Regions from separate parts of the Mesorhizobium sp. M0815 genome, predicted to be linked through region 2. Evidence: predicted binding sites of a transcription regulator. Region 2 holds the regulator's gene; each other region holds the start of a gene.
The links. Region 2 encodes LexA, which represses DNA repair genes until DNA is damaged. Its sites were predicted from a motif close to TGTTCNNNNTGTGTTCNG; they were not measured.
Positions count from the first base shown of each region.

Region 1: NKI01_RS12250 (DNA recombination protein RmuC) is a predicted target of LexA. The motif match lies at 8,296-8,313, and genes of this name have one in related genera.
Region 3: NKI01_RS27335 (YifB family Mg chelatase-like AAA ATPase) is a predicted target of LexA. The motif match lies at 3,283-3,300, and genes of this name have one in related genera.

Region 1 is NZ_JAMYOU010000008.1:158,962-168,930, forward strand. Features, by position in the region: gene NKI01_RS12205 (LLM class flavin-dependent oxidoreductase) at 1-559, opposite strand, end outside; gene NKI01_RS12210 (AI-2E family transporter) at 717-1,877, opposite strand; gene NKI01_RS12215 (LLM class flavin-dependent oxidoreductase) at 1,996-3,054, opposite strand; gene NKI01_RS12220 (DUF6481 family protein) at 3,286-3,714, shown strand; gene sugE (quaternary ammonium compound efflux SMR transporter SugE) at 3,798-4,112, opposite strand; gene NKI01_RS12230 (hypothetical protein) at 4,266-4,391, opposite strand; gene NKI01_RS12235 (transglutaminase-like domain-containing protein) at 4,607-5,416, shown strand; gene NKI01_RS12240 (cation diffusion facilitator family transporter) at 5,523-6,485, shown strand; gene NKI01_RS12245 (GFA family protein) at 6,553-6,957, shown strand; gene NKI01_RS12250 (DNA recombination protein RmuC) at 7,001-8,263, opposite strand; gene def (peptide deformylase) at 8,367-8,897, shown strand; gene fmt (methionyl-tRNA formyltransferase) at 8,914-9,843, shown strand; gene NKI01_RS12265 (GNAT family N-acetyltransferase) at 9,840-9,969, shown strand, end outside.
Region 2 is NZ_JAMYOU010000001.1:39,888-49,856, forward strand. Features, by position in the region: gene NKI01_RS00175 (SurA N-terminal domain-containing protein) at 134-2,026, shown strand; gene trpD (anthranilate phosphoribosyltransferase) at 2,023-3,033, shown strand; gene trpC (indole-3-glycerol phosphate synthase TrpC) at 3,038-3,850, shown strand; gene moaC (cyclic pyranopterin monophosphate synthase MoaC) at 3,853-4,359, shown strand; gene NKI01_RS00195 (molybdopterin molybdotransferase MoeA) at 4,359-5,564, shown strand; gene NKI01_RS00200 (hormone-sensitive lipase) at 5,572-6,402, opposite strand; gene kynU (kynureninase) at 6,501-7,748, opposite strand; gene lexA (transcriptional repressor LexA) at 8,220-8,951, shown strand; partial or broken gene NKI01_RS00215 (ComEC/Rec2 family competence protein) at 8,945-9,969, opposite strand, start outside.
Region 3 is NZ_JAMYOU010000037.1:584-10,552, reverse strand. Features, by position in the region: gene NKI01_RS27355 (GtrA family protein) at 1-552, opposite strand, end outside; gene NKI01_RS27350 (glycosyltransferase) at 683-1,690, shown strand; gene NKI01_RS27345 (GtrA family protein) at 1,698-2,072, shown strand; gene gshB (glutathione synthase) at 2,289-3,230, shown strand; gene NKI01_RS27335 (YifB family Mg chelatase-like AAA ATPase) at 3,393-4,925, shown strand; gene NKI01_RS27330 (GNAT family N-acetyltransferase) at 4,925-5,533, shown strand; gene NKI01_RS27325 (malate synthase G) at 5,735-7,906, opposite strand; gene NKI01_RS27320 (hydantoinase/oxoprolinase family protein) at 8,197-9,969, opposite strand, start outside.

The DNA.
Region 1 (9,969 bases), on a different contig from region 2:
AAGCGAAGGCGTAGGGCAGGCCGAGCATGGCGGCAAGCTGCGCGCCGTAGAGGCTGGAGCCGAGAATCCAGATCGGCACCTTTTCGCCTTCGCCGGGCACCGCGCGGATGCGTTGGCCGTCTTCGGCTGGCTGGAAGTAACCGATCAGCTCGACGACGTCCTGCGGGAAATTGTCGGCGCCAGCGTCGAGGTTGCGGCGCAGCGCCCGTGCCGTGGGCATGTCGGTGCCGGGCGCCCGGCCGAGGCCGAGATCGATGCGGCCAGGATGCAGAGCGTTGAGCGTGCCGAATTGCTCGGCGATGACAAGTGGCGAATGATTGGGCAGCATGACGCCGCCGGCGCCGACGCGTATCGTCTTGGTGCCGCCGGCAACGTGGGCGATGACTACCGAAGTGGCGGCGCTGGCGATGCCGGGCATGTTGTGATGCTCAGCCAGCCAGTAGCGCTTATATCCCAGCCGCTCGGCATGACGGGCGAGATCGAGCGAATTGGCGAGCGACTGCGAAGCATTGCTACCTTCGACGATCGGCGACAGGTCGAGAACGGAAAGAGCGGTCATCGGCGGGGATTCCTGTGGACCGGACGGATGTAGGAAGCCGTTGCCGGGGCGGCAAATTCAAAATGTTGATAGAGCGCTGTGCGCCCGACGGATGTGCAACCGATGCAAGGTCGTTGATATGCACACCAATCAGTGACGCTTTTGGGCTCTTAAGCCGCTACCTTTTTGGCTCGGAAATCTCTTCATCCTCGATTACCGCCGTGTGCTGCGCCGCGAGGAAATTGCCGACATGGCTGAGACCGTCGAAATGATCGCAGAATACCTTGATGACGACCAGCAGCGGCACCGCCATCAGCGCGCCGACGAAACCCCATAGCCACGACCAGAAGGCGATGGCGATCAGGATCGCCACGGCGTTGATTTCGAGACGGCGGCCGACCACCGTCGGCGTCACGAACTGGCCTTCGACGACGTCGCATAAGAGGACGAAGGCCGGCGCCAGCAGCGCATAGGAAATCGTGTCGAAGCTGATCAGCGCGATGATCGTGACCAGCGTGATGGTGGTCAGCGCCCCGATATAGGGCAGGAAATTGAGCAAGGCCGCTGCCGCGCCCCAGACCTGCGCGTTGGGCACGCCGAGTGCCCACAGGCCGAGCCCGATGACCACGCCGAGACATGTATTGATGACCGTGACAGTAAGCAGATAGTGCGAGATTTCACGCTCGACGTCATAGACTACGCGCAGCGCCCGCTTCTTTTCGCTTAGACTGGGGAAGGACTGGACGATCTTTTCATAGAACATCGTGCCCGAGGCGAGCAGGAACAGCGACAGGACGAAGACGATGGTGACGCTGGCGCCGGCCGACAGCACATTGCCGGCGGCCTGCGAGAGAATACCCGATGGCGCCATCGCCACCCTCTGAACGCCCGGCTCCTGGGACGTCTGTGTCAGGCCCTCGATCTGGCGCGAAATCTCCACGATCCGTTCGAACGGACGGCGCAGTTGTGCCAGACGTTCGGTAAGCTGCTGGCCGATCGTCGAGGTGTTGTTGATGAGGTCGATGACCGGGCCGCTGAGCAGATATCCCGCGACGGCGACGAGGCAAAACGAAAGCAGCACCAGCAGTGTCGCCGAAATGACATCGGGCATGCCATGCTTGCGCAGGAAGCGAACGATCGGCGTCAGCGTCAGCGCCAGCAGAAAAGCCAGAATGACCGGCATGAAGAAGGCGCGGGCGAAGTAAAGCGCGTAGATCGCCATGAGGATGAAGATGCCGACGAGCAGCGAACGCATCAGATGCGCATCCGCCCGCGCCTCGACGCGCGAATCCGGGCTTTCGGCAGCGCTTGCGCCCGAAGCGGCGGGTTCGGCCTTCATTCTGACCCTCGGCGGCACACCGCGATTGGTGTAGACCGTTGGCGAAAACGCCTCTGCGGCTTCAAGGTTCCGTTAGCCGGCGTCACCGGCAAGGCCGCCTCGCGGCTTTGCTGGTGAATCAGGCAACCGGCGCTGCCGCGGCGACGGCCTTCGCAGTTTCCCGGCGCACGATCGGCGCCACCTTGGTGCCGTAGAGTTCGATAGCCTTCATGACCTTGGCGTGCGGCATGGTGCCGATCGCCATTTGCAGCAGGAAGCGGTCGTTGCCGAATATCCTGTGCTGGGCAATGATCTTGTGGGCCGCCTGTTCTGGATTGCCGACGAACAGGGCGCCGTTCGGGCCGCGCGATTGGTCGAAATGAGCCCGCGACGTCGGCCCCCAGCCGCGCTCGCGGCCGATGCGGTTCATCACTTCGGCCTGCGGCCTGTAGAAATCGTCGGCTGCCTGGTCGGCGGTGTCGGCGATGAAGCCGTGCACGTTGAGGCTGGTGGCAAGGCTCGCCGGATCGCGGCCGGCCCGCCTGGCTGCATCCCTGTAGATGTCGAACAGTGGTGCAAACCGCGCCGGTTCGCCGCCGATGATCGCCAGAGCCAGCGGCAACCCGAGTACGCCAGCCCGCGCCGCCGATTGCGGCGTACCACCGATCGCGATCCAGATCGGCAATTTGTCCTGAAAGGGCCGGGGATAGACGCCGCGATCGTTGATCGGCGCGCGCAGACTGCCCGACCAGGTCACCTTGACATGATCAAGGATGGCGAGCAGCAGGTCGAGCTTCTCGGCAAAGAGCTCGTCATAGTCTTCGAGATTATAGCCGAACAGCGGAAAGGATTCGATGAACGAGCCGCGCCCGGCCATGATCTCGGCCCGGCCGCCGGACAGAAGATCGAGGGTGGCAAACTGCTGAAAGACGCGCACCGGATCGTCGGAGGACAAAACGGTGACCGCGCTGGTCAGCCTTATGCGCTTGGTTCGTTCGGCAGCCGCCGCCAGCGCCACCACCGGAGCGGAGGCAGCATAGTCGGGACGGTGGTGCTCGCCGAGACCAAAGACGTCCAGCCCGACCTGATCGGCGAGCTCGATCTCCTCGATCAGGTTGCGCAGCCGCTCATGCGCACCGATCGCACCGGGACCCGGTTCCGGGCTGACGTCAGCGAAGGTGTAGAGACCGAGTTCCATAGTGGTGTCATCCTAGCGTTTTGTCTTGGCGCTACAGGTAGCGATCAGTCCGCTGCGCCGCCAGAGGCCTGGATGGTGAACAGTGCGGGTGGCTTTCAGCCGAATTCGATCGAAATGGCGTCTCCCGGTTGCAACAGATCAGAATTTCATGGCTGGCATACCGTTTTGGCGCTTGAACTCTCGGTTTTCACGCGTATGTAAGCCTCGCAAATTGACTCCAGGGAAGTGGACTTGGCTATCTACAGGGAAAAAGACGTTTTCGAGCGGCGCAATGCCGCAAACGAGGCAAAGAAGGCGCTTCTGGAGCGCTTCAAGGCAAAGCCGGCGGCAGATGATCCAGCGGTGCTGGCACGACAGGCCGAGCGCAAGGCAATCCTCGAGGCCCGCGCGATACGCGAGGCCGAAAAGGCCAGGCTGAAGCAGGAAAAGCTGGCGCGCGAAGCGGCCGAAAAGGCCGAGCGCGAGGCAGCTGCCGAAGCGGCACGCATTGCCGCCGAAGAGGCAGCACAGGCCGAAGCGAAGATCCGGGAAGCTGAAGAGAACGAGCGCATCGCCCGTTTTCTTGCCGACGAGGCCGAACGCAAGGCCAAGCGTGACGCACGCTATGCCGCGCGCAAGCAGCGCACCGGCAGGACGCCGCCCGGCTTCTCCGCCCGATAGCGCCTTCCGGCGCTGATCAGCCGAATTCAAGAATCAGGGCCGCCTTGCAGCGGCCCTGAAGGCGTTTGGTCTGTCGGGCCGACTTAAGCCGCGAGCTTCAGTCCCATAATGCCGCAAACGATGAGCGCGATGCAGGCCAGCCTGATCGCGGTCGCCGGCTCCCCGAGCAGCCATATCCCCAACAGCGCCGTGCCGACGGTGCCGATGCCGGTCCATACCGCATAGGCTGTGCCGACCGGCAGTGCCTTCAGCGCCAGGCCGAGCAAGGTCAGGCTGACAATCATCGAGGCTACCGTCAGGACGGTTGGCAGCGGCTTCGAGAATCCGTCGGTGTATCTTAGGCCGATCGCCCAGCCGATCTCGAACAGGCCGGCGAAGAACAGGAAAATCCACGACATCGGAACGCTCCGTTTCGATGGCTCCCGGCCGATCTCTTGAAAGCGCAAAAACTATCTTCGCCGCATCCATATGGGATGCTCGTGCGCTTAATGAACAACAATACCGGCCGCATTTGCGGCCGGTCGAAATAAGCCAAAACGGTAGCTGCGGCCCTACTTGTCCTTCAGCTTCATCGCCTTCACCGGCGGTGCCTTCAGGGCCGGCGCCGGAGCGGGTTTCTTCGCGTCCTTCTTCGGCTTGCGGGCTTCCTTGCCTGCCTTCATCGCACCTTTAGCCATGATTCGTTCCTCCGGTTGATGTCTGGCGAAGTGAAACAAGAGAAAACGCTAGACTGCAAGAGGCCGCTGCCGTGCAGTCGCCTTGGCCGATGGCTGTCAACCGGTTTCTAATTCCCTCGTAAACCGCAGCGGTCCGTGCGATGGTCCTCTTCGCACTGCAGCATCAGCCCTTGCGTTTCGCCGGCTGATGATCGCGCAGTCCGGTCAGGACGACAATGCGGATCCACATCGGTTGCCAGATGAGCTTCGACTTCCCGCAGGAAACACCGCTGATCGCGATGCTCAACGTCCATTATTCGCGCGCATCCGATCTCGAGCGGCCGGACTTCCTGACGTCGAACCCGCCGGTGCCGATCGAAAGCTATCGCGACAGTTTCGGCAATTGGTGCAACCGTCTCGTTGCGCCGGCCGGGCGCTTTGCGTTCGGCACGGACGCGGTCATCCGCGACCCCGGCTCCTTCGAGACGCGCGAGCTGACGGCATGGCAGCATGAGGTGCGCGATCTGCCGTCGGAGACGCTGCTGTTCCTGCTGCCCAGCCGCTATTGCGAGAGCGACGTGCTGGCGAACGAAGCCTGGCGGCTGTTCGGCAATACGCCGCTCGGCATCCCGCGCGTCCAGGCGGTCTGCGACTTCGTCCATAACCATATCGTCTTCAACTATTTCAATGCACGGCCGACACGCACCGCAGCCGAAGCCTATCGCGAGCAGAGTGGTGTGTGCCGCGACTTTGCCCACCTCGCAGTCGCCTTCTGCCGCGCCCTGAACATCCCGACCCGCTACTGCACCGGTTATATCAGCGATATCGGCCTGCCAAAGCCGTGGTCGGACATGGATTTCGCCGCCTGGATGGAGGTTTATCTCGGCGGCCGCTGGCACGCGTTCGACCCGCGCAACAACGCGCCGCGCATCGGCCGCATCCTGATTGCCTCCGGACGCGATGCCGCCGATGTCCCACTCACCCACATTTTTGGACCGGGCGCGCTGGCTGGCTTCAAGGTCTGGACGGAGGAGGTCATCGAATAGCCTCTCGCGCTGCCCTTTTGAACAACTCGACACTTCGGGCGTTGTTCGAGCTGTGGAGCGTGGGCGTGCTCCGCTAATCTCGGTGCATCAACCAAGGCAGCACACCATGGCGGCGCATGGCGGGTCGAAAAAAGTGATCTATGCGGCGCTCGCCGGCAATCTTGCGATCGCCCTGACCAAATTCGCCGCTGCCTTGTTCACGGGCAGCTCGGCAATGCTCTCGGAAGGCGTCCACTCGCTCGTCGATACCGGCAATGGCAGCCTGCTGCTTTACGGCATGCACCGCGCCGCCCGGCCGGCCGATCGGACGCATCCGCTAGGCCATGGTCGCGAGCTGTATTTCTGGAGCTTCATCGTCGCGCTCCTCGTCTTTGCACTGGGCGCCGGCATATCGTTCTACGAAGGCGTGACGCACATCATGGCGCCGGAGCCGATTGCCAACGCAAAGGTGAACTACGCTGTACTTGGCCTTTCCTTCCTGTTCGAAGGCACCTCCTGGCTGGTGGCGCTGAACGAGTTCCGCCACCAAAAAGGCAGCCACGGCTGGCTCGAGGCGGTGCAGCTCAGCAAGGACCCGAGTGTCTACACCGTACTCTTCGAGGACAGCGCGGCACTTCTCGGCCTCGTTGTCGCCTTCGCCGGCATATTGGCGGCGGAACTGCTGGACATGCCGAAGCTCGACGGCGCCGCGTCGATCGGCATCGCGCTGATCCTGGGCGCGACCGCGATCTTCCTGGCCCGCGAAAGCAAGAGCCTGCTGCTCGGCGAGCCGGCCTCGCCCGAGGTGCAAATGAAAGTGCTGGCCATTGTCCAGCAGGACCCGGCGGTGCGGCGGGCAAATGGCGTACTGACGCTCCATATGGGGCCTCAGGAGATCGTCGCCGCTCTGAGCATCGAGTTCGAGGACCACTTGTCGGCGCCCGAGATAGAGACCTGCGTCGAACGCCTCGAGACACGGCTGAAGGCGGAGATGCCGGAGGTCACGCGCCTGTTCGTCAAGCCGCAGACCACCGGCACCTGGGAACGGCGGAGCAAGGCCTTGGCGGCGTCCGGAGGGGAGCCGGCCTGAGGAAAATGGCTGCGCCATCGGGCAGTCCCGGTTATGATTGCGCGCAAAAGCTCCAGGAGGAACGAAGATGAAAATCGACGGCGGGTGTCATTGCGGCGCCATTACTTACGAGGCCGAGGTCGATCCGGAAAAGACCACCATTTGTCACTGCATCGATTGTCAGAAGCTAACCGGAACGGCCTTTCGCGTCACCGTGCCGGCGTCCGAGGACAATTACACGATCACCAAGGGCGCGCCGAAAATCTACATCAAGACCGGTTCGAGTGGTGCCAAGCGCGCTCAGGCATTTTGCGGTGAGTGCGGCTCGCATCTCTACGCCACGTCGGCGGGCGCGGGACCGAAGGTTTACGGCATCAGGGTCGGCACGGCATGGCAGCGCGATCAACTGGTGCCGAGAAAGCAGATCTGGCATCGCTCGGCGCTGCATTGGCTGCCGGAATTCGAAGGCACAACCATCATCGAGGAGCAGTAGCGCCAGACCGGGCGAAGCCTCGGCTCCGGTTCCGGCGTAGCTCTCAATCGTCGCCTTCGACGACCCTTAGCCTCAGCTGCCCGGTTTTCGAATCGGCAACACGCGCGCTGCTTTCCGCTTTTGCTCCGCTGCCATTCGACCCAGCGGTGTCCTCCGCCGGCTGCACGCCAAACTCCAGCGCCTCGATCTTTTGTCCGCGCCTGGTCACCTTCGATGTCGAGACGAGGATGTCCTCGATATCCTTGGCCGATTGACCGAAATGCGTCTGCAATTTGCGCACCCGCTCGTCGAGCCGAGAGACGTCTTCCATCAGCCGGATGACCTCGCCCTGGATCAGGTGCGCCTGCTCGCGCATACGGGCATCCTTGAGGATCGCCTGGATGACCTGGATCGACAGCATCAAAAGCGATGGCGAGACGATGACGATCCGCGATCGATGCGCCTTTTGGACAACGGCCTCGAAATTCTCGTGGATTTCGGCGAACACCGATTCCGAGGGCACGAACATGAAGGCAGTGTCCTGCGTCTCGCCCTGGATCAGGTATTTTTCGGAAATATCCCGGACATGCACCTCGATGTCGCGGCGGAAAGCCTGAGCGGCGGACTTCTGCAGGTCGGCGCCTTCGGCGGCACGGATGGCATTCCAGGCCTCGAGTGGAAACTTTGCATCGATGGCAAGCGACGGTGCGCCGTTCGGCATCTTCACCAGGCAGTCGGGCCGGCTGCCATTCGACAAGGTCGCCTGGAATTCATAGGCGCCGTGGGGCAATCCGTCGGCGACGATGGCTTCCATACGCGACTGGCCGAAGGCGCCGCGCGTCTGCTTGTTGGAAAGGATCGCCTGCAATTGCACGACCTGGCCGGCCAGCGACTGGATGTTGCCTTGCGCGATATCGATGACCGCCAGCCGCTCCTGCAGCTTGGCGAGGCTCTCATGCGTCGATCTCGTCTGCTCGGTCATGGTCTGGCCGAGGCGGCCGGTCATGGCGTCGAGGCGCTGGCCGATCGACTGGGTCAGTTCGGCCTGACGTGCCCCGAACACTTCGGCGATAGCGCCCATACGGCCCTGCATTTCCGCCTGGCTTGCCAAGATGCCGGCCATCCGCACCTCGGCGTCGCGGGCGTGGTCGGCGGCTTCGGCGGCCGCCATTGCACGCGCCTTGGCCGATCGCCAGAGCGCAATGACGAGCGCCACGAACAGGCCGAGGAACAGCATTGCGCCGAAACCCAGAGCATGGCCGAGCGTGATCGTGGTGGCGCCGAGGCGGGCGACAGGTTCGGACAGGATGGTGGCCAGATCGTTCATGCCGACAGCATAGATGATTCGGTCTGGCGGCACAGATCAAAACGTGAACGACCAGAAGGCGTCCCGGTTGACGCTTTTCCTGCGAGGTCTTAGGTGAGACGCCATGTCGATCAAGCCGCTTATCATCCTCCCCGATCCCGTCCTGCGTCAGGTTTCAAAACCGGTCGAGCGTGTCGACGGTGATTTGCGTAAACTGGCCGGCGACATGCTGGACACCATGTATGACGCGCCCGGCATCGGCCTCGCGGCGATCCAGGTCGGCGAACCCTTGCGCTTGCTGGTGATCGACCTCGCCAAGGAGGACGAGACGCCGGCACCGCACGTCTTCATCAATCCCGAAATCCTCGACAGCTCCGACCAGCGTTCGGTCTACGAGGAAGGCTGCCTGTCGATCCCGGATTACTATGCCGAGGTCGAGCGTCCGGCAGCGGTGCGGGTGAAGTATCTCGATCGCGACGGCAAGCTGCAGGAGATCGAGGCCGAGGGGCTGATGGCGACCTGCCTGCAGCATGAGATCGACCACCTAAACGGCGTGCTGTTCATCGACCACATCTCCAAGCTGAAGCGCGACATGGTGGTCAAGAAATTCAAGAAGCTCGCCAGGGACAAGGCGCCGGGCAAGATGGTGGGATAGGGGTCGACGAATGCCCCTGCGTGTCATCTTCATGGGTACGCCCGAATTCTCCGTGCAGACGCTGCGAGCGATCGCCGGGGCAGGGCATGAATTGGCAGCCGTCTACACCCAGCCGCCGCGCGCCGCAGGCCGGCGCGGGCTCGAGCTGACGCCGTCGCCGGTGCAGCGTGAGGCGGAGCGGCTTGGCATCGAGGTGCGGTCGCCGGTGTCGCTGAAGAGCGAGGCGGAGCAGCAGGCGTTCCGCACCTTGCGCGCCGATGTCGCCGTGGTCGTCGCCTACGGGCTGCTTCTGCCCAAACCTATTCTCGAGGCGCCGCGGCTCGGTTGCCTCAATGGCCACGCATCGCTATTGCCGCGCTGGCGCGGCGCTGCCCCTATCCAGCGCGCCATCATGGCCGGCGATACCGAGACGGGCATGATGGTGATGCGGATGGAGGAAGGCCTCGACACCGGGCCTGTGGCAATGGTTGAAAAATGCGCCATTGGACCCGACATGACGGCCGGCGATCTGCACGACCGGCTGATGATCCTGGGTGCTGCGCTGATGGTGCAAGCGCTCGAACGGCTCGAGCGGAATACGCTGACATTTACCACACAGGCGGAGGTGGGGGTGACCTACGCCAAGAAAATCGATAAATCGGAGACTCGCATAGACTGGCTGCGACCTGCCGGCGACGTGCACAACCAGATTCGCGGCCTGTCGCCCTTTCCCGGTGCATGGTGCGAGGCCGAAATCGGCGGCCGCATGGAACGGCTGAAACTGCTTCGCTCGACGCTCTCGCAAGGCGCCGGCGAACCGGGAGGAATTCTCGATGACCGGCTGACGGTTGCCTGCGGGTCAGGCGCGATCAGGCTGGTCGAAGTTCAACGTGCGGGCGGAAGGCCCATTGCCGCGCAGGAGTTTCTGCGCGGGGCTAAGCTCGAAAAAGGGATGAAATTGTCATGAGCATGATGTCCATACGCGCGGCGACGCCGCGGGACCGCGAGGCGATCCGCCTTGTCGAAGAACACGCATTCGGCCAGCAGGCGGAGGCCGGACTGGTCGACGCGCTGGTCACCGGCGGTGATGCCG
Region 2 (9,969 bases):
TTCTCCGGGCAATTTCCAGCTGGCTCTCACTATCAAAATCAGGCCACAAAGCAATCGACAGTGAGCAGGAAGGGCGCTATTGCGCTTGTTTCAGACTCGGCGCATGCGAAATGCGCAAAAATCGGAAGTACTCATGCTTGGTATGTTGAGAAGCGCGGCGGGGACCTGGGTCGCGAAACTGCTGCTGTCATTGTTGGTGTTGAGCTTCGCCGTCTGGGGCATCTCGGGGCGGCTGATGGGCGGTCTTGCCGGCCATGACGCCGTGATTACGGCCGGAGGCACCAAGGTCTCGATCAACGAATACCGCCTCGCCTACGATCGCCAGCTCAGCGTAATGTCGCAGCAATTCGGCCAGCGCATCAGCCGTGAGCAGGCGACGGCGCTCGGCATCGACAACCAGGTGCTGGCGCAACTCGTCTCGGGCGCCGTCCTCGACGAGCAGGCCCGCAAGCTCGGCCTTGGCCTGTCCAAGGACCGGCTGGCCGAACTGACCCGCGAAGACCCGGCGTTCAAAGGGCCTGGCGGAACCTTCGACAGGCGAACCTTCGAGTACCTGCTCCGGCAGATCGGCATGCGGCCGGAGGACTATCTGAAAAACCGCGCCCAGGTGGCGGTCCGCCAGCAGATCGTCGAGGCGGTTTCGGATGGCCTCAAAGCCCCGGATACATTCTTCAAGGCGGTCGGGCTCTATCGCGGCGAAGATCGCACAATCGACTACCTGACCTTGCCGAAATCGCTGGTCGAACCGATAGAAGCGCCGTCCGACAGCGTGCTTTCGGCCTATTTCGGGGAGAACAAGAAAACCTACGCCGCGCCCGAATACCGTAAGTTCTCCTATGTCAGGCTCGAACCGGAAGACATCATGGATTTGAGCGCAGTGACCGATCAACAGGTCAGCGACGACTACAACAAGAACAAGGCGCGCTACACCACGCCCGAGATGCGCACCATCGAGCAGCTTGTGTTCAAGACGCCTGATGCTGCCAAGGCGGCGCTCGATTCGCTCAGGACCGGCGCGACCTTCGACAAGATCGTCGCCGCCGAAGGCAAGACGCCGGCCGACACCCTGCTCGGCACGCTGGCCAAGGACAAGATCGCTGACAAGGCGGTTGCCGATGCTGCCTTCAAGCTCAACGCCAATGAAGTCAGCCCGGTCGTACAGGGCGCCTTTGGCCCCGTTCTGCTGCGCGTCACCGAGGTCAAGCCCGAAGTGGTGAAGCCGCTGGCCGAAGTGTCCGAGCAGATCCGCAAGGATCTGGCACTGGGCGAGGCAAGCCGCATCTTGCTGGACGTGCACGACAATTACGAGGATACGCGCGCCTCCGGCAGTTCGCTCGCTGAGGCAGCTGCCAAATTGAAGCTGAAGGTCGTTACCATCGACGCCATCGACCGCACCGGCCGAAGGCCGGATGAAAGCATCGTCAAAGACCTGCCGGAATCGCCGGCGCTCATCAAGGCGGTGTTCGAATCCGAACCCGGAACCGACAATGAAGGCCTCACCACCGCCGATAACGGCTTCGTCTTCTACGACGTAAGCGCGATCACGCCGGCCCGCGACCGCACGCTGGACGAAGTCCGCCAGAAGGTCGTGGCCGACTGGACCGCGGCGGAGACCACCAAACGGCTTACCGCAAAGGCACAAGAGCTCGAGAAGCGTCTCAAGGCCGGCGCCACGCTCGAGGTGATCGCCGGTGAGCTCAAGCTCGAAAAGCAGACCAAGCGCGGTGTCAAGCGCGATGCTGACGACGTCGATTTCGGCAAGGAAGGGGCCGCCGCGATGTTCGGCGTCGGCGAAGGCGGCACCGGGCTAATCCCCTCGCCCACGGGCGACGGACAGATCCTGTTCAAGGTTGCCGAGGTATTCGAGCCCGCCGGGGCCGACGCCAACTCAGTACCCCAGGACGCGCAGAAATCCTTCACCTCCGGTATGTCCGACGACCTGCTCGACCAGTTGGTGGCGCAGTTGCAGACGCAATATGACGTCCGCATCGATCAGACGGCCGTAACCCAAGCCCTGGCCAGATGAGCGCGCTGAAGATCCACATCGCCAAGGTCGCCGCCGGTAGCGCTCTTTCCTTCGAGGAGGCGCGCGAGGCCTTCGACATCATCATGTCCGGTGACGCCACCCCCGGCCAGATCGGCGGCTTCCTGATGGCATTGCGGGTGCGCGGTGAGACCGTCAGCGAGATCGCCGGCGCCGTCGCCACCATGCGCGCCAAGATGCTGCGCGTCGAAGCCCCCGAGGGCGCCATCGACATTGTCGGCACCGGCGGCGACAATTCGCACAGCGTCAACATTTCGACCGCATCCGCCTTCGTCATCGCCGGCAGCGGCGTGCCCGTCGCCAAGCACGGCAATCGCGGACTGTCCTCGCTGACCGGCGCCGCCGATGTTCTGATCGCGTTGGGCGTCAAGATCGACATCCCTCCGGAGACGATCGGCCGCTGCATCCACGAGGCCGGAGTTGGCTTCATGTTCGCGCCGGCGCACCACCCGGCGATGAAGCATGTCGGCCCGACCCGGGTCGAGCTCGGCACCCGCACCATCTTCAACCTGCTGGGTCCGCTTTCCAATCCGGCCAGTGTCAGACGGCAGATGGTCGGCGTGTTCCTGCCCGAATGGATCATGCCGGTGGCAGAAACGTTGAAGGAGCTTGGTGCCGACCATGCCTGGGTCGTCCATGGCGACGGTTATGACGAGATCACCACCACCGGCGAGACGCAGGTCGCCGAATTGGCCGGCGGCGAGATCCGCAGCTTTGTGCTGACCCCGGAAGCGGTCGGGCTGAAGCGTCACACCAAGGACGAGTTGCGCGGCGGCGACGCCGCCCACAATGCCCAGGCACTGCGCGACATGCTGGGCGGCGCCGCCGGCGCCTTTCGCGACACGGTGCTGATGAATGCCGGCGCCGGGCTGGTGGTGGCCGGCAAGGCGACGACACTTGCCGACGGCATGGTGACGGCGGCGCAGGCCATCGACAGCGGCCGCGCGCTGAAAGTGCTCGACAGGCTGGTCGAGATTTCGAACGGTTAGAACTATGTCCGACATCCTGCGCAAGATCGAGGCTTACAAGCGCGACGAGATCGCGGCGGCCAAGGCGCAAGTGCCGTTTGCCGAGATCAAGGCACGGGCAACGGACGCCGAAGCGCCGCGCGGCTTTCTTTCCGTCCTTGAAGCAAAGCGCCAATCCGGCAGGTTCGCGCTGATTGCCGAAATCAAGAAGGCTAGCCCATCCAAAGGCCTGATCCGCGCCGATTTCGATCCGCCGGCGCTGGCCAGGGCCTATGCGGAAGGCGGTGCCGCCTGTCTTTCGGTGCTGACCGACGCACCCTCTTTCCAGGGGGCGCCCGCGTTCCTCAGCGATGCGCGCGCTGCCGTCGAGTTGCCTGCCTTGCGCAAGGATTTCCTGTTCGATCCCTATCAGGTCTACGAGGCCAGGGCATGGGGCGCCGATGCCATACTGATCATCATGGCCAGCGTCGACGACGCGTTGGCAAGAGAACTCGAAGCGACAGCTTTCGGGCTCGGCATGGACGCGCTGGTCGAAGTGCATGACGAGGCTGAGATGGAACGCGCGCTGCAGCTGTCGTCGCGGCTGATCGGTATCAACAACCGCAATCTCCGGACCTTCGAAACCAGCCTCGAGACCTCGGAACGGCTGGTCGCGATGGTGCCCGCCGACCGCCTTCTGGTCAGCGAGAGCGGTATCTTTTCGCATGACGATTGCCGCCGGCTGGAGCGGAGCGGCATCGCCACTTTTCTGGTCGGTGAGAGCCTGATGCGTCAACAGGACGTGGCCGCTGCAACGCGCCTGCTTTTGACGGGCAAGGCGCCGGCAGAGGCGATCTGAGGATGGCGGCCGCCCTCACCCATCTTGGCGCGCGCGGCGAAGCCAACATGGTCGATGTCGGCGACAAGGCTGAGACGGTGCGCACGGCAGTCGCGGAGGGCTTCGTGTCGATGCGGCCCGAGACGCTGGACATGATCCTCGCCGGCGATGCCAAGAAGGGCGACGTGCTCGGTACCGCGCGTATCGCCGGCATCATGGCGGCCAAGAAGACGCATGAACTGATCCCGCTCTGCCATCCACTGCTGCTGACCAGGATATCTGTCGATATCGAGCCGGACGCAGCTTTGCCCGGCCTGAAGGTCACAGCATTGACCCGCGTCACCGGCAAAACCGGCGTTGAGATGGAGGCCCTGAGCGCCGTCTCGGTCGCTTGCCTGACCATCTACGACATGGCCAAGGCGGTCGACCGCGCCATGGTCATCTCCGGCATCAGGCTGGTTGAAAAGACCGGCGGCAAATCCGGCGACTACAAGATCACCGAAGATGGGGTCACCGAGGCAGGCCGCTGATGGCGCTGGTCCCAGTTGCTGAGGCGCTCGAGCGCCTGTTGGACGGCGCAGCTGCACTGCAGGGCGAACGCGTCGCGCTGCTGGATGCCGCCGACCGCGTGCTGGCGGAGCCGGTTGTGGCGCTCCGCACCCAGCCGCCGTTCAACGCCTCCGCCATGGACGGCTATGCCGTGCGGGCGGCTGATATCGCGTCCTTACCAGCAAAGCTTTCGGTGGTCGGCATGGCGCCGGCCGGAAGCGGCTTTGCCGGGACGGTGCAGCAGGGGCAGGCCGTCCGTATCTTCACCGGCGCGCCGCTTCCCGAAGGCGCCGACACCATCGTCATCCAGGAGAACGTCCGCGATCTCGGCCGCGGTGTCGTCGAAGTGACGGAGCCGACGGTGCAGGGGCGAAACATCCGCCGCCTCGGGCTCGATTTCGCCAAAGGCGACGTCCTGCTGCACAAAGGCCGCCTGCTCGACCCGGCGGCCTTGTCGCTGGCGGCATCGGCCAACCACCCCGAGGTCGGCGTGGTCAAAAGGCCGTTGGTCGCCATCATCGCCACCGGCGACGAATTGCTGCCGCCGGGCAGCGAGCTTGGCCCCGACCAGATCATCTCCTCCAACGCCTATGGTGTCGCCGCCGCCGCACAGTCGGTCGGTGCGCGAGTGCTCGACCTTGGCATCGCGCCGGACCGCAGGGAGGCGATCGCTGCGCTGGTGGAAAAGGCCGTGAAGGCTGGCGCGAACGTCATCGTCACGCTGGGCGGTGCCTCGGTCGGTGACCACGATTTCGTCCATGACGTGCTGACCGGGCAAGGCATGACTCTCGATTTCTGGAAGATCGCCATGCGGCCGGGCAAGCCGCTGATGTTCGGGCGGCTGGGCGACATTCGCTGCATCGGCTTGCCCGGCAATCCGGTGGCGAGCCTGGTCTGCACCCAGCTCTTCCTGAAGCCGCTGCTGGCGCGGCTCGGCGGCCGCGCCTTTCAGCAGGATATGCGTGAGGCACGGCTCGGCGCTGCCATGCCGGCCAACGATCTCAGGCAAGATTATGTGCGGGCTGTTGTCACAGACGACGCCGGTACGCTCGTGGCGACGCCGTTCGGCATCCAGGACTCCTCGATGCTGAAAATGCTGGCCGATGCCAACGGGCTGATCGTCCATGCGCCGTTCACGCCCGCCGCGGCGGCGGGCGCCGCCTGCGACGTGCTGATGCTACGCTGAACCTGCCTCACTCCGAGATCAAGGTCCGGGTCAGCGGATGGTCTGGATCGGCCAAACCGTCGATGATGTTGAAATGATGCCGGTCAGGCTCGACCACCGAACTGGTCGCGGCACCCAGGCCGATCCAGATATTGGCCAGCAACGCGCTCTGGCGCAGGAATTCGGCGCGCTCGCCGCCGCCGGCCCAGCAGGTCAGGCGGGCCTTGTCCATCGGGCGCAGCAGCACCGGGCTTTCGGCCTGCGCCTCGGCCTCATCGATCGCCAGCGTCTCGTTCATGCCGGTGCGCATGATCGGGCGCAAATCGTGCACACCCGAGATCGATACGATATGGCGAATGCGCCGGACAATTTCGGGCGCCAGCGGCGTCGTCGTCGTAACCATCCGGCTAACAAGATGGCCACCGGCCGAGTGTCCGGTCAGCATCAGCGGCCCTGCGACCATCCCCGCCGCCTTGCCGATCGCCGCGCCGACTTCCTTGACGATGCCGCCAATGCGCATCTGCGGACAGAGCGTGTAGGACGGCATCGCCACGGCATAGCCGCGATCAACAGCGCCAGCGGCAAGATGCGACCAGAAACTCTTGTCGAATGCCATCCAGTAGCCGCCATGGACGAACACCACGAGCCCCTTGGGCTTGGTGGCCGGCAGGAAAAGATCGAGCCGGTTGCGTGGGCCATCGCCATAGGCCATGTCGAGCCGCGCCCGGCCCTCGGTCGAAAGCACGTCGCGAAAAACCCGCGCGGGCTCGACCCAGGCCGCCGGCCAGCGATCGCTGCCGGCTATGTTGGCGCCATTGGCATAGGCGTTGTCCCAATCGGCAATGTGACGTTCGAACACCCTGCGCCCTCCCCTTGGCAATATGGCCTTGCCGCGTAGCCGTGAGCATCGCGCGGCGCGTCGTCGCCAGCCTCACGATGCCAGCTCTCGCATCAATCTCAAGTGACAGCCGCCTTGATGGCGAAGCGCGCATCCTTCCACGCACCGGTGCGCAGGATGTCCACAAGCACTTCGACGGCCTGCCAGACATCGGCATAGCCGACATAGAGCGGGGTGAAGCCTAAGCGCATGGTCGATGGCGCGCGAAAATCGCCGATCACGCCACGTTCGATCAGCGCGCGCATGATCTGGTAGCCATGCTCGTGCATGAATGAAATCTGGCTGCCGCGTTTTTCCCCGTCGCGCGTGCTTTCGAGCGTTAGCCCGTAAGTGCCGCACTTTGCCTCGACAAGCTCGATGAACAGATCGGCCAGCGCGATGCTCTTCTTGCGCACCGCCGTCATGTCGACATCGTTCCAGATGTCGAGCGCGCCCTTCAGCGTGCGCATCGACAGGACCGGCTGGGTGCCGCACAGAAACCGGCGGATGCCGGTGCCGGCCGCATAGCCTGGCTCGAAGGCGAAGGGCCGTGCATGGCCCCACCAGCCGGTGAGCGGCTGCTGGATGTCGGCAAGATGCCGCTCAGCCGCATAGATGAAGGCAGGCGCGCCCGGTCCGCCATTCAGATATTTGTAGGTGCAGCCAACGGCAAAATCGGCGTTTGCCGTGTCGAGCTCGACTGGCATCGCACCGGCGGTGTGGCAGAGATCCCAGACGATCATCGCCCCGGCTTCCTGGGCCCTGCGCGTCAGCGCCGGCACGTCGCGCAGTTCGCCCGACTTGTAGTTGACGTGGTTGACCAGCACCACGGCGGTGCGTTCGTCGATCAGCTCTTCGATGCTCGGCGCGTCGACCCCCGAGAGGCGCAGCAGCGTATCTTTTCGCGTCGAAACCACACCCTCAGCCATGTAGAGGTCTGTCGGAAAACTGTCGCCCTCGGCGACGATGACCTGCCGCTCCGGCCGCATGGCCATGGCGGCGTGCAGCAGCTTGTAGATGTTGACCGATGTCGTGTCGCAGACCACCGTCTGGCCGGCCGCGGCACCGATCAGGCGCCCGAGCTGGTCGCCAAGTTCGAGCGGCATGTTGAACCAGCCGGCCGTGTTCCAGGCGCGGATGAGATCATGCGCCCATTCTTCGGTCACTGCCTTGCTCAATTCATCGAAAGCGGCACGCGAAGCGGCCCCTAGCGAATTGCCGTCGAGATAGATCACTCCTTGCGGCAGCACAAAGCGGTCGCGCATCGCGCGCAGCGGATCTGCAGCATCCATCGCCCTTATGGCCACGAGATCGGGAATTCCTGTCATGATTTGTCTGCTCCCCAAGATTCACCGCAACGCCGGACACGCATCGACGGCATCCATCGGTCACGAGCGGTTCTCCATTACCTGGTATCGCGCAGCAAGGCTCCACCGGCGACAAGTTGCCTGACCATGCGGTGGAAACCAGGAGCCAAGCCAACCCAAGGTTGGCGTTTTGAGTTCGTTTCGTTCACGGTGCATTGACCAAACCGCACAGTCGATACGGCTTCAATTCCGTGCCCCTTTGCCGGCTGACGGCCGATACCAGTGCCGCCTTCTGGAAACCCAGAGGCCGCAAACGAAAGCAGAATCAAGGCGATGAGGCCCGCGGCGGTGAAAATGCAGCGTCCCGGTTTGGCGAGTGGTATCGTTACCCGAGCCCTAACACATTCATTAAACTTTAAACAGTTGCGGAACACAACTGGAACAGATAGTGTTTGTTCTGGGTTTGTTTTTCTGATTCTGTTGGGGGTCGCTATGCTGACACGCAAACAACACGAACTGCTTATGTTCATCCACGAAAGGCTGAAGGAAAGCGGTATCCCGCCCTCCTTCGACGAGATGAAGGAAGCGCTCGACCTGGCTTCCAAATCGGGAATCCACCGGCTGATTACGGCGCTGGAGGAGCGCGGCTTCATTCGCCGTTTGCCCAACAGGGCCCGTGCGCTGGAGGTGCTGCGCCTGCCCGATTCGATCGCCCCCGGCCTCAATGCGGCACGCAAGTTCTCGCCGAGTGTCATCCAGGGCAGTCTTGGGCAAGGTCCTCGGCAAGGCAAGCCGACATCGTCGCGCGTCCCTGCAGCCGGCAATGACGACGATGTCGTCGCCGCCGTGTCTATCCCGGTGATGGGCCGCATCGCCGCTGGTGTGCCGATCGATGCCATCCAGCACCAGACGCATTCGATCTCGGTGCCGCCGGACATGATCATGGGCGGCGAGCATTATGCGCTCGAGGTCAAAGGCGATTCGATGATCGAGGCTGGCATTTTCGACGGCGACACGGTGATCATCCGCAATGCCGATACGGCGAGCCCCGGTGAGATCGTGGTGGCACTGGTCGACGAGGAAGAAGCGACGCTGAAGCGGTTCCGCCGCAAGGGCGCCTCGATCGCCCTGGAAGCCGCCAATCCGGCCTACGAGACGCGCATCTTCGGACCAGACAGGGTCAAGGTGCAGGGCAAGCTCGTTGGGCTGATCCGCCGCTACTGAGCTGCGCCCTTGGCGCCGGCTTTTGGCTTGTCGGCTCTGCGGTATGGCGGCATGCCCCGCGCCGCGCGTGAAAATTTCCGCTGCACGTGCCAGGGCCGGTATGATTTTTCGACGGCGAAGCGGATTTCGGCGCGTGTTGCCGCTTGTGGATCGAAATAGACGGCCGCACTTCCCGCGCGCGCCAGTTGCCGTTTGGTGACGACGAGGACCAGCCGGTCGTAGTAGCAGGGATTATGGGCGGTGGCGTCGTCGATGACGATCAAGCTGGCAAAGGCGCAGGCTGGCCGTGCAGTATCGCGGTCATTGGCTAGCGCGATGATCGCGCCGGATGGATGCCTGGCAAGGCAGAGACCGTCCGTGCAAATGAACGGCATGCCCGGCGGTAAGTCGGCCGGATCGGCAATGTCGAATTGCGGATCGTTCTTTCCAGGTGTTTCCGGCGCGACGATAGCCTCTGATGTGAGCGCGCGTTTCCAGTTGTCGATGGTGAACTCATTCGGGCGTGCCCGGTTGACCGCGAGTTCACCGCTGCCGATCGGCAGCGCGACGAGCCGTGCGTCCTCCGAGATCAATACATCGGGTACGCGCGTCTGCGTTGTCGTTAGCAAGCCGGCGAGCGCAAAAGGAAGGGCCACGAGCCGCAACCAGGTCGTCGCCATGCTGGCAATGACGAGGGCGATCGTCACCAAAAGGACAGATCTCAGCGAAATCAGCCCGACCGCATCGATCGGCGAGCGCTCGGAGATCCACCCGGACAGGGCGATCATCGCCGTCAGCCCCTTGCCCATCACGTAGAGGAAAGGCCCATCCGCGCCGAACGGCATCGCCAGCGCACTGAGGACGGCGAAGGGCATGACGACCAGTGAGACGATAGGCATGATGGCCAGATTGGCGAACAGGCTGAGCGGCGCCACGCGCTGGAAATGCCATATGGCGAAAAGCGCCGTGGCGCTCCCTGCAATGATCGAGGTCATCGCCAGGCCGCCCATGCCCATCAGTACCTTTCTAGTGGCAAAGC
Region 3 (9,969 bases), on a different contig from region 2:
CGGCCTGCGCAACGGCGCTTCAAGCAGAAGGCTCAGGCTGGCCATGCTCAGCATCAGCTGGACATTGTGGTGATCGAGCGCGCCAGGCGAAAAAATGCCGAGGAAGTGCAGTGCGGCGGCGCCGACGACGACAGCGGGCAGCACGGCGCCGTCACCGGCAAAGCTGCGCGCGGTGCGAGCGGTGAAAAACACGGTCAGGCAAAAGAGCAGCGCCGGCCACAGCACTTGCGCAAAATTCTCGGCAAAGACCGTGCTCCCGGTCAGGGCCGACACGGCCGTGATGGCGGCGATCGGCGCATCGACCAGCCGCGACCAGTGCATGACGAAGCCGCCTTCCAGGCCCATCCTGTACTGGTGCAGATCGAACCAGCTTTGGCCGGCCAGCATGTCGCGAACTTCGACAAGGCGCAGCAGATTGTCGTTGTCGCCGCCGGCATTGGTCAGTTCCGGGAAACCGGCAAAGGCATTGACGGCAAGCGCCAGCAGCGTGGCAAGCAGCGCCAGCGCGATATCGGACCTCCAAATGGAGGCGCCATCGTCGGCTGTGCTCATATCAGGACCTTTGGAAGGAATACGGGGCGGTTTAAACCTAGCCTTAACAGCTTCAATAAATAGTAAAGCCGCCCCGAGCGAGGCCGGCGTTTGAGCGGTCAGGGACCTCACAGGGCATCCGGAGACGAAAATGCCACAAGAAGTGCGCCATGAGCCGAGCATCGCCGTGCTCCTGCCTTGCTACAATGAGGAGCTGACGATCGGCGAAGTGGTGCGGCGCTTTCGCGAGACGCTGCCTGCCGCCGCGATATATGTCTACGACAACAATTCGCGCGATCTGACGGCGCTCCGAGCCCGCGCCGCCGGCGCCATCGTGGTGCGCGAGCCGCGCCAGGGCAAAGGCAATGTCGTGCGCCGCATGTTCGCCGACATCGAGGCCGACATCTATCTGATGGCCGACGGCGACGGCACCTATGCGCCGGAGGACGCGCCGCAACTGATCAACGCGCTGCTGACCGAGCGCTCCGACATGGTGGTGGGCACCAGGCGCGGCGTCGCCGACGATGCCGGCAGGACTGGCCATGCCTTCGGCAACCGCATCTTCAACAGCCTCTACAAGCGGCTGTTCGGCTCGGACTTTACCGATATCTTCTCGGGGTACCGCGCCTTCACCAGGCGCTTCGTCAAGAGCTTTCCCGCCGTTTCCGGCGGTTTCGAGATCGAGACCGAAATGTCGGTGCACGCCTCGCAGCTCAAATTGCCGGTGAGCGAGATCGGGCTCGACTATGGCCGCCGGCCGGAAGGCTCCTCGTCGAAGCTGTCGACCTTTCGCGACGGCGCGAAGATCCTGTGGATGTTCGCCATGCTGATGAAGGAGACACAGCCGCTGCGTTTCTTCGGCGCTTTTTCGGTGTTCTTCCTGGCATCGAGCCTGTTCCTGATGGCGCCGGTGCTGATCGAGTTCGCCGAAACCGGGCTTGTGCCGCGCATGCCGACCTGGGTGCTGTCGGTCGGGCTGCTGCTGCTGTCGATGCTGGCGGCGGTGACCGGGGTAATCCTCGATTCGGTGTCGCGCGGCCGGGCCGAGCAGAAGCGCATCTTCTATCTGTCGATGCCTTCCGGTCGCGTCGAACGTGAACGTGCAAGCGCCCTCGCGACTTTGAAGGCCGGACCGGGCAAGACCCCGCGCGCGGCCTAGAGCCTGAATGGGACGCCTCGCCCGCTTCATTTTCGCCGGCGGCATCGGCTTCGTCGCCGACGCGGCGGCGCTTTGGCTGGTGCTGACGATAGCGCCGCTCGGACCATTCGCGGCTCGCATCATTTCGATCGGTTTTGCCCTGTCCGTCACCTGGTTGATCAACCGCCATCTGACGTTTTCGCCTTCCAGCCGCGGCATCGCGCAAGAGGGCGCACGCTATGGCGGCGTCGGCATTGCCACCAGCGTCGTCAATTATCTCGTCTATTGCGCCATCCTGTTCGCGCTGCCGACGGTGTCGCCGCTCATCGCCCTTGCGGTCGCCTCGCTGATTGCCATGGCGCTGTCCTTCCTCGGCTATTCCAAGCTGGTCTTCGATCGCTGACGGCACATCGCATTGGGATCTGCGCCAAACGAAGCGCAGCCTCATCATGACCTTGGCCGATTGGCAGAAGCCGCCGATTTCCTTATATCGCTGTCGTCGATGCATCGGCGCGAAAATCGGAATCGATTTTCGGACAGCACGATGCATGGCTTCAAAAGTGTTGGAGCGTACTTTGTGCATCCAAGTGGATCGCTGCAAGTGCGCCGGAGAGCTGCCATGCCCCTGAAAGTCGCCGTCCAGATGGACCACATCTCCACCGTGTCGATTGCCGGCGACACGTCGTTTGCGCTGTCGCTGGAAGCGCAGCGGCGCGGCCACCAGCTGTTCCACTACACGCCCGACCGGCTGTCGCTGCGCGACGGCAAGGTGTTTGCCCGCATCGAGGCGATGCAGGTCCGCGACGAGAAGGGCAGCCATTATTCACTGGGCGAAGAAATCCGTACCGATCTTTCGGAGATGGACGTCATCCTTTTGCGGCAGGATCCGCCCTTCGACATGAACTACATCACCACCACGCATATCCTCGAGCGCATCCATCCGAAGACGCTGGTGGTCAACGACCCGGCCTGGGTGCGCAACAGCCCGGAAAAGATCTTCGTCACCGAATTTCCCGACCTGATGCCGGACACGCTGATCACCAAGGATCCGCTCGAAGTCGCCGCCTTCCGCAAGGAGTTTGGCGACATCATCGTCAAGCCGCTCTACGGCAATGGCGGCGCCGGCATCTTCCACCTGCACGAGGCCGACCGCAACCTCGCCTCGCTGCTCGAAATGTTCGGCCAGATGTTCCGCGAACCCTACATCGTGCAGCGCTACCTCAAGGAGGTGCGCGCCGGCGACAAACGCATCATCCTGATTGACGGCGAGCCGGTCGGCGCCATCAACCGCGTGCCGGCCGAGCACGATTCGCGCTCCAACATGCATGTCGGCGGCCGCGCCGAAAAGACCGAGCTGACAGAGCGCGAACGCGAGATCTGTGCCCGCATCGGCCCGTGGCTGAGGGAGCGCGGCTTCATCCTCGTCGGCATCGACGTCATCGGCGACTACATGACCGAGATCAACGTGACCTCACCGACCGGCATACGCGAAGTGCAGCGCTTCGGCGGCGCCGACATCGCCAGCCTGTTCTGGGATGCCGTGGAGGAGAAGCGCACCTAGCCTCGCTTCGCGAGCGGCCGCGTTGCAAACCATTGCAGCCGTTGCGCTCAGCTGTTCCCCAAATGTTCTTGACTTCGCCGGAAATCTGTGGTTGTCTCGGGTGACGCCGTTCGCGGCATGATCGCAAAGGCTTGGGGCAAAGCCTGCATCCGGGGTGAAGACATGGTGGCGCGGGTTCGCACGGTTGCTTTCCAGGGCATCGAGGCCGTGCCGGTCGACGTGCAGGTGATGATCGCGCCGGGCAAGGTCAACATGCACATCGTCGGCCTGGCCGACAAGGCGGTGGCCGAAAGCCGCGAGCGGGTGCAGGCGGCGCTGCATGCATCCGGCCTGTCGATGCCAACGAAGAAGGTCACCGTCAATCTGGCGCCGGCCGACCTGCCCAAGGAGGGCAGCCATTACGATCTGCCGATCGCGCTCGGTTTGATGGCGGCACTGGGCGCCATTCCGGGCGACATGCTGGCCGGCTATGTCGTGCTTGGCGAATTGTCGCTCGACGGCACCATTGCCGCGGTGGCCGGCGCGCTGCCGGCGGCGATCGGCGCCAATGCCGAAGGCAAGGGCCTGATCTGCCCGTTCGCCTGTGGCCCGGAAGCCGCCTGGGCCGGCAAGGATTTCGACATATTGGCGCCGCGCAGCCTGATTGCCATCGCCAATCATTTTCGCGGCACGCAGGTTCTGTCGCGGCCGGAAGCCGGCATCCATACTTCGGCGCGCGACTTGCCCGACCTTGCCGACATCAAGGGCCAGGAGACCGCCAAGCGGGCGCTGGAGGTGGCGGCCGCCGGCGGTCACAACCTCTTGATGGTCGGGCCGCCGGGGTCGGGAAAATCGATGCTGGCGCAGCGGCTGCCGTCGATCCTGCCGCCGCTTGCGCCGAAGGAATTGCTCGAAGTCTCGATGATCGCCTCGGTGGCCGGCGAGCTCGGCGAAGGCAAACTCACCGACCGGAGGCCGTTCCGGGCACCACACCATTCGGCCTCGATGGCGGCGATGGTCGGTGGCGGCCTGCGCGTGCGGCCGGGCGAGGCCTCGCTTGCCCATCACGGCGTGCTGTTCCTCGACGAGTTTCCCGAATTCTCGCCGCAGGCGCTCGATGCGCTGCGCCAGCCGCTGGAGACCGGCGACTGCATGATCGCGCGCGCCAATCATCGCGTCACCTATCCGGCGCGTATCCAACTGGTCGCGGCGATGAACCCGTGCCGCTGCGGCATGGCCGGCGAGCCGGGCTATCGATGCCTACGCGGCGACCGCTGCCGCACCGACTACCAGGCGCGCATTTCCGGCCCGCTGCTCGATCGCATCGATCTCAGGATCGAGGTGCCGGCGGTCTCGGCCAGCGATTTGATCCGGCCGGACCGGGCGGAGAAGAGTGCAGCCGTGGCACTTCGCGTGGCGCGGGCGCGGACGATCCAGCGTGAGCGTTTCGAACGGCTCGGCGCGACCTCCGCCACCACCAACGCGCATTGCTCGCCGTCGGTCATCGAGGAGATCGCCATGCCCGATGCCGCCGGCCTGTCGCTGCTGAGGGACGCCAGCGAAAAGCTCGGCTTTTCCGCCCGCGCCTATCATCGGGTGCTGAAGGTGGCGCGGACGCTAGCCGATCTCGAGGCCAGCGAGACGGTCGGCCGCGTCCATCTGGCCGAAGCAATTTCCTACCGCATGAGCTCGGAGCGGATGGCGCAGGCGGCGTAGTGCTTCTGCTGCTCGCTGGAAGTACGGTTGCGGGTTCGCGCCCGATGATCGCATATGTTACGGTCATGCACCTAACCGGGGCTGAGGCGGGGATGATTTCTGTTTCGCCGGCACGCAGTGCCGAAGACTTCGAGACCATGGCCGGGCTTTGCCGCAAGCTTGCACAATGGGATGTCGACGCCGTGCAGCCTTACGGCGTCTCGGAGGAGGACGTGAGGACCATCTTCCACCCCGAAAGGAGCGGCAGTTCGCTGGCAGCGAAGTTCGGCGCGCCAGATGCCATGGCGTTTATCGCGCGATCGGAGAACCTACCGGCGGGCTGCCTCGCCTTTGACCAGTTCGACGACCATACGGCGGAGATTCACAAGTTTTTTGTCGACGCGTCGTTTCGCGGAAAAGGAATCGGCCGTGCGCTGATGGGGGCCGCGCTGGCGGAGATCCGGAAAGGCCGAATCCGGACGGTATTGATCCACACGACGTTCTACATGAAAAACGCCATTGCCGTGTATGAGTCGTTCGGCTTCAGGCCCTGCCCGCCCTTCCGTGAAACCCCGGAGCCGGTCAGACATACCGATATTTTCATGTCGTGCTCGATCTCGCCCGCGTGAGGTTAGAGGCAGCCGCGGTGTGGAGGACGCGGCGTCCCTCGACTTGCCCTATTTTTGGAAATCGAACCTAGGCCCCGATGATCCTCTTCCTGAGGCGCATCGTCAGAATGGGCGTTGGCGCACTTCATGCAGGACCCCTCCCGGCCCTTCGGGTCACCCTGCCCTCAAGGGGAGGGGGACGCCGGCTCCCGCGCCTTCGCTTCAGGCGCCTTGCTTCGCCTTCAGTTCCAGCCGCCGCGCGTGAAGGACCGGCTCGGTGTAGCCGTTGGGCTGGATGCGGCCTTTGAAGACGAGGTCGCAGGCGGCGAGGAAGGCGATGGACTTGTCGAAATCCGGTGCCATCGACCGGTAGAGCGGATCGCCTTGGTTCTGGCGGTCGACAATCGCCGCCATGCGCTTCATCGTTTCCATCACCTGCTCGGGCGTGCAGACGCCGTGGTGCAGCCAGTTGGCGATGTGCTGCGAGGAAATGCGCAGCGTGGCACGGTCCTCCATCAGGCCGACGTCGTTTATATCTGGCACTTTCGAGCAGCCGACGCCCTGGTCGATCCAGCGCACGACGTAGCCCAGAATTCCCTGCGCGTTGTTGTCGAGCTCCTTCTGGATGTCTTCGGGCGACCAGTTCGGCCGCACCGCGACCGGCACCGACAAGATGTCGTCGAGCCTGGCCTTGGGCCGGCTCTTCAGCGCCTGCTGCACGGCGTGGAGGTCGACCTTGTGGTAGTGCGTGGCGTGCAGGGTTGCCGCCGTCGGCGACGGCACCCAGGCGGTGTTGGCGCCGGCCTTGGGATGCGCGATCTTTTCCTTGAGCATCGCCGCCATCAGGTCGGGCATCGCCCACATGCCCTTGCCGATCTGGGCGTGGCCGGCCAACCCGCATTCCAGGCCGGTATCGACGTTCCAGGCTTCATAGGCGGCAATCCAGGCGGCCTGCTTCATGTCGCCCTTGCGGATCATCGGGCCGGCTTCCATCGAGGTGTGGATCTCGTCGCCGGTGCGATCGAGGAAGCCGGTGTTGATAAAGACGACGCGGTCCCTGGCGGCGCGGATCGCCTCCTTGAGGTTGACGGTGGTGCGCCGCTCCTCGTCCATGATGCCCATCTTGATGGTGTTTTTCGCCATGCCGAGCAGCGCCTCGACGCGGTCGAAAATCTCGACGGCGAAGGCGACTTCGTCGGGGCCATGCATCTTGGGCTTCACGATGTACATCGAGCCGGCGCGAGAATTGGCGCGGCGCCCGTTGGGGCCAACATCGTGCAGCGCGATCAGCGCCGTCATCGCCGCATCCATGATGCCTTCCGGCACCTCGTTGCCGTCGCGGTCCGATATCGCCGGATTGGTCATGAGGTGGCCGACATTCCTGACCAGCATCAGCGAGCGGCCGGGCACGGTCAGCGTGCCGCCATCGGGCGCGGTATAGGCGCGGTCGGGGTTGAGCCTCCGGACAAAGCTCTTGCCGGCCTTGGTGATCTCTTCCGCCAGGTCGCCCTTCATCAGGCCGAGCCAGTTGCGGTAGACCAGCACCTTATCCTCGGCATCGACGGCGGCCACCGAATCCTCGCAGTCCTGGATGGTGGTCAGCGCCGATTCCAGCACGACATCGGCAATGCCGGCCGGATCGGTGCGGCCGATCTGGTTGTTGCGGTCGACGACGATTTCGATGTGCAGGCCATTCCTGGTCAGCAGGACGGCATCGGGGTCGGCTGCATCGCCGCGATAGCCGGCAAACTGCTTGGGGTCGGCAAGCGTGGTGGCGCCGCCGCCCTCGCCCAGCCGCAACATGCCGTTGGCCACCGAAAGCCCGTTCGCGCCAGCCCATTTGCCTGTCGTGAGCGGCACCGCCTCGTCGAAGAAGCTTTTCGCCCAGGCGACGACCTTGGCGCCGCGCGCCGGATTGAATTTGTTGCCTCGCTCGGCGCCGTCCGTCTCCGGGATGGCGTCGGTGCCGTAGAGCGCATCATACAGTGAGCCCCAGCGCGCATTGGCGGCATTCAGCGCATAACGCGCATTCATCACCGGCACCACCAACTGCGGCCCGGCGACCAGCGCGATTTCCGGGTCGACATTTTCGGTCGTCACGCTGAAGGCCGGCCCCTCGGGCAGGAGATAGCCGATCTCGCGGAGGAAGCTCTTGTAGGCCTCCATGTCGACGGGCGCGCCATTGTCGCGGTACCAGCGGTCGAGCTTGTCCTGCATGGCATCGCGTTTTTCGAGCAGCGCCCGGTTTTTTGGCGAGAGATCATGGACGATCGCCGAAAAACCGCTCCAGAATGCCTCCGCTTCAATGCCGGTGCCCGGCAACGCCTCGTTCACGACAAAATCATGAAGCTGGCGGGCAATCCGCAATCCGGCGATCTCGACGCGATCGGTCATCAGGGCTTCTCCAGGCGAAGGGCTAGGCCGGGCCTTTGGCATGTCGCGGTTGCAGGGTCAATTCGGCATAGGTGAAGGTAGGGCGTTTTCGCCGTTGCAGGAGCTGCCAATCTCCCCACTTGTGGGGGAGATGCCCGGCAGGGCAGAGGGGGGCGTGAAGGATCGCCGACCTTGCCATTTACGACCAGCCGCAAGTCTGAGGTGTTACCGCGAAAGACTGAGACGTTGGCGGGACAGCGCGCCCCTCTGTCCTGCCGGACATCTCCCCCTCGAGGGGGGAGATCGGCTAATCACACCGCCATCCTTGGCCTGCCCGACGCGACCGCCACGACATGCGCCTCGATGAACATGCGCTGGCCCTCGACGGTGGAGACGCGGAACTCGCTGGCGATTTCGATCTCGGCGCTGTCGGTGCCGGCGTCCTTCGCCCGCCCGGCGGCAATAGCGCGCACATCTCTCTCCGCCGCGGCGATCGCCGCCGCCTCGTCGTTGAAATCGCGCACGCTTTCGCCTGAGGCGACACGGAACAGCCCTTCCTTGGGCTGGCTGACCCGCGCCTCGGCCGAAACCCGGACCTGGCCGACGACGGCGCCGAGCGCATTGGCCACATCGGTATCCTCAGGCACCACGCAGTCATTGCCGACCAGCTCGGCCAGGCCGGCATAGTGCAACGGCGCCGAGGCGCCGAGGCCGATGACCGGACGGTCGAGCGCGACGCTGAGCCGGGCGATGCCGGGATGGGCGTCGACGGCGCGCTGGACCAGCGCGTGGGCGACGGTCGCCGCGCCATCCAGCCCATCCTCGGCGAAGGCGGTCTCGAGGATGACTTCCGCCGACAGGCGGGTCAGCGTGGTCAGCACCCGTTCCGAGATCGCCTCCGGCGAGGCGGCGATGAACTGGCCGCGGCCGTCACGCCTGCGCGCGAACAGCTCGGCACCCAGACGCGCCGCAGCCAGATCCCAATTGGCCTGCCTGCCCAGCACATGCGCGGCATCCGACGGCGTGAAGCCGGCGACATGCACCAGCCCGCGCGACACCAGCCGGTTCAAGGTGGCGTTCTGGGCATTCGAAGTCAGCAATCTGTCGAGAGCCTGCGGCACGGCACCGATCAGCTCGTAAAGCTTGGCTTCGGCACCGGTCAGTCCGGCCGCGAGCCGCTCCGGCACGCCGGTGCGCACCGCGAGGCGGCCATCCATGCGGCCGGGATTGGGTGCGCGCAGCTGGCGTTCCAGTTCTGATGTGACCGCGTCGCCATGCATCATGCCGGCCAGCGCCAGCGGCACCAGGCGGCGCGGCCCGAGCAGGATCTTCGGGTTGAGCGCGCCGTCCTCCAGCGCCACTTCGGAATCGCCGCCGAGGCCAAAAGTGCGCATGGCGACGGCCTCGACCATGGTGCGGAAGCCGCCGACGGTGGCGCCTTCCGGATCGAGCCGCGGCCGGCCCTTGTCCAACACCGCGACGTCGGTGGTGGTGCCGCCGATATCGGAGACCACGGCATTGTCGAGGCCGGTCATGTGGCGGGCGCCGACAAGGCTGGCGGCCGGGCCGGACAGGATCGTCTCGATCGGCCGCTGGCGGGCAAAGGCGGCCGAGACCAGCGCGCCGTCGCCGCGCACCACCATCAGCGGGGCGGCGATCTTGCGCGCGGCCAAAAAACCTTCGGTTGCCGCGACCAGCCGGTCGATCATCGAGATCAGCCGGGCGTTGAGCAAGGTCGTCAGTGCCCGGCGCGGGCCGCCGAGCTTGGCCGACAGCTCGTGGCTGGCGGTGACCGGCAGGCCTGTTATGTCGCGGATCAGGTCGCGGGCGGCAAGCTCGTGCGCCGGGTTGCGGGTAGCAAAATAGGCGCAGACGGCAAAGCCGGACACCGACTTTTCCAATTCCGGCAAAGCTGCCTCCAGCCCGGACAGATCGAGGCTCGCCGCATTGCCGTGGACATCGTGGCCGCCGGGGCAGAACACCACCGGATCGGTGCCGAGCGCCGCCTTCAGCCCGTCGCGGGCAAGGTCGCCCTCGGCAAAACCGATCATCACAAGTGCTACGCGGCCGCCCTGGCCCTCGAC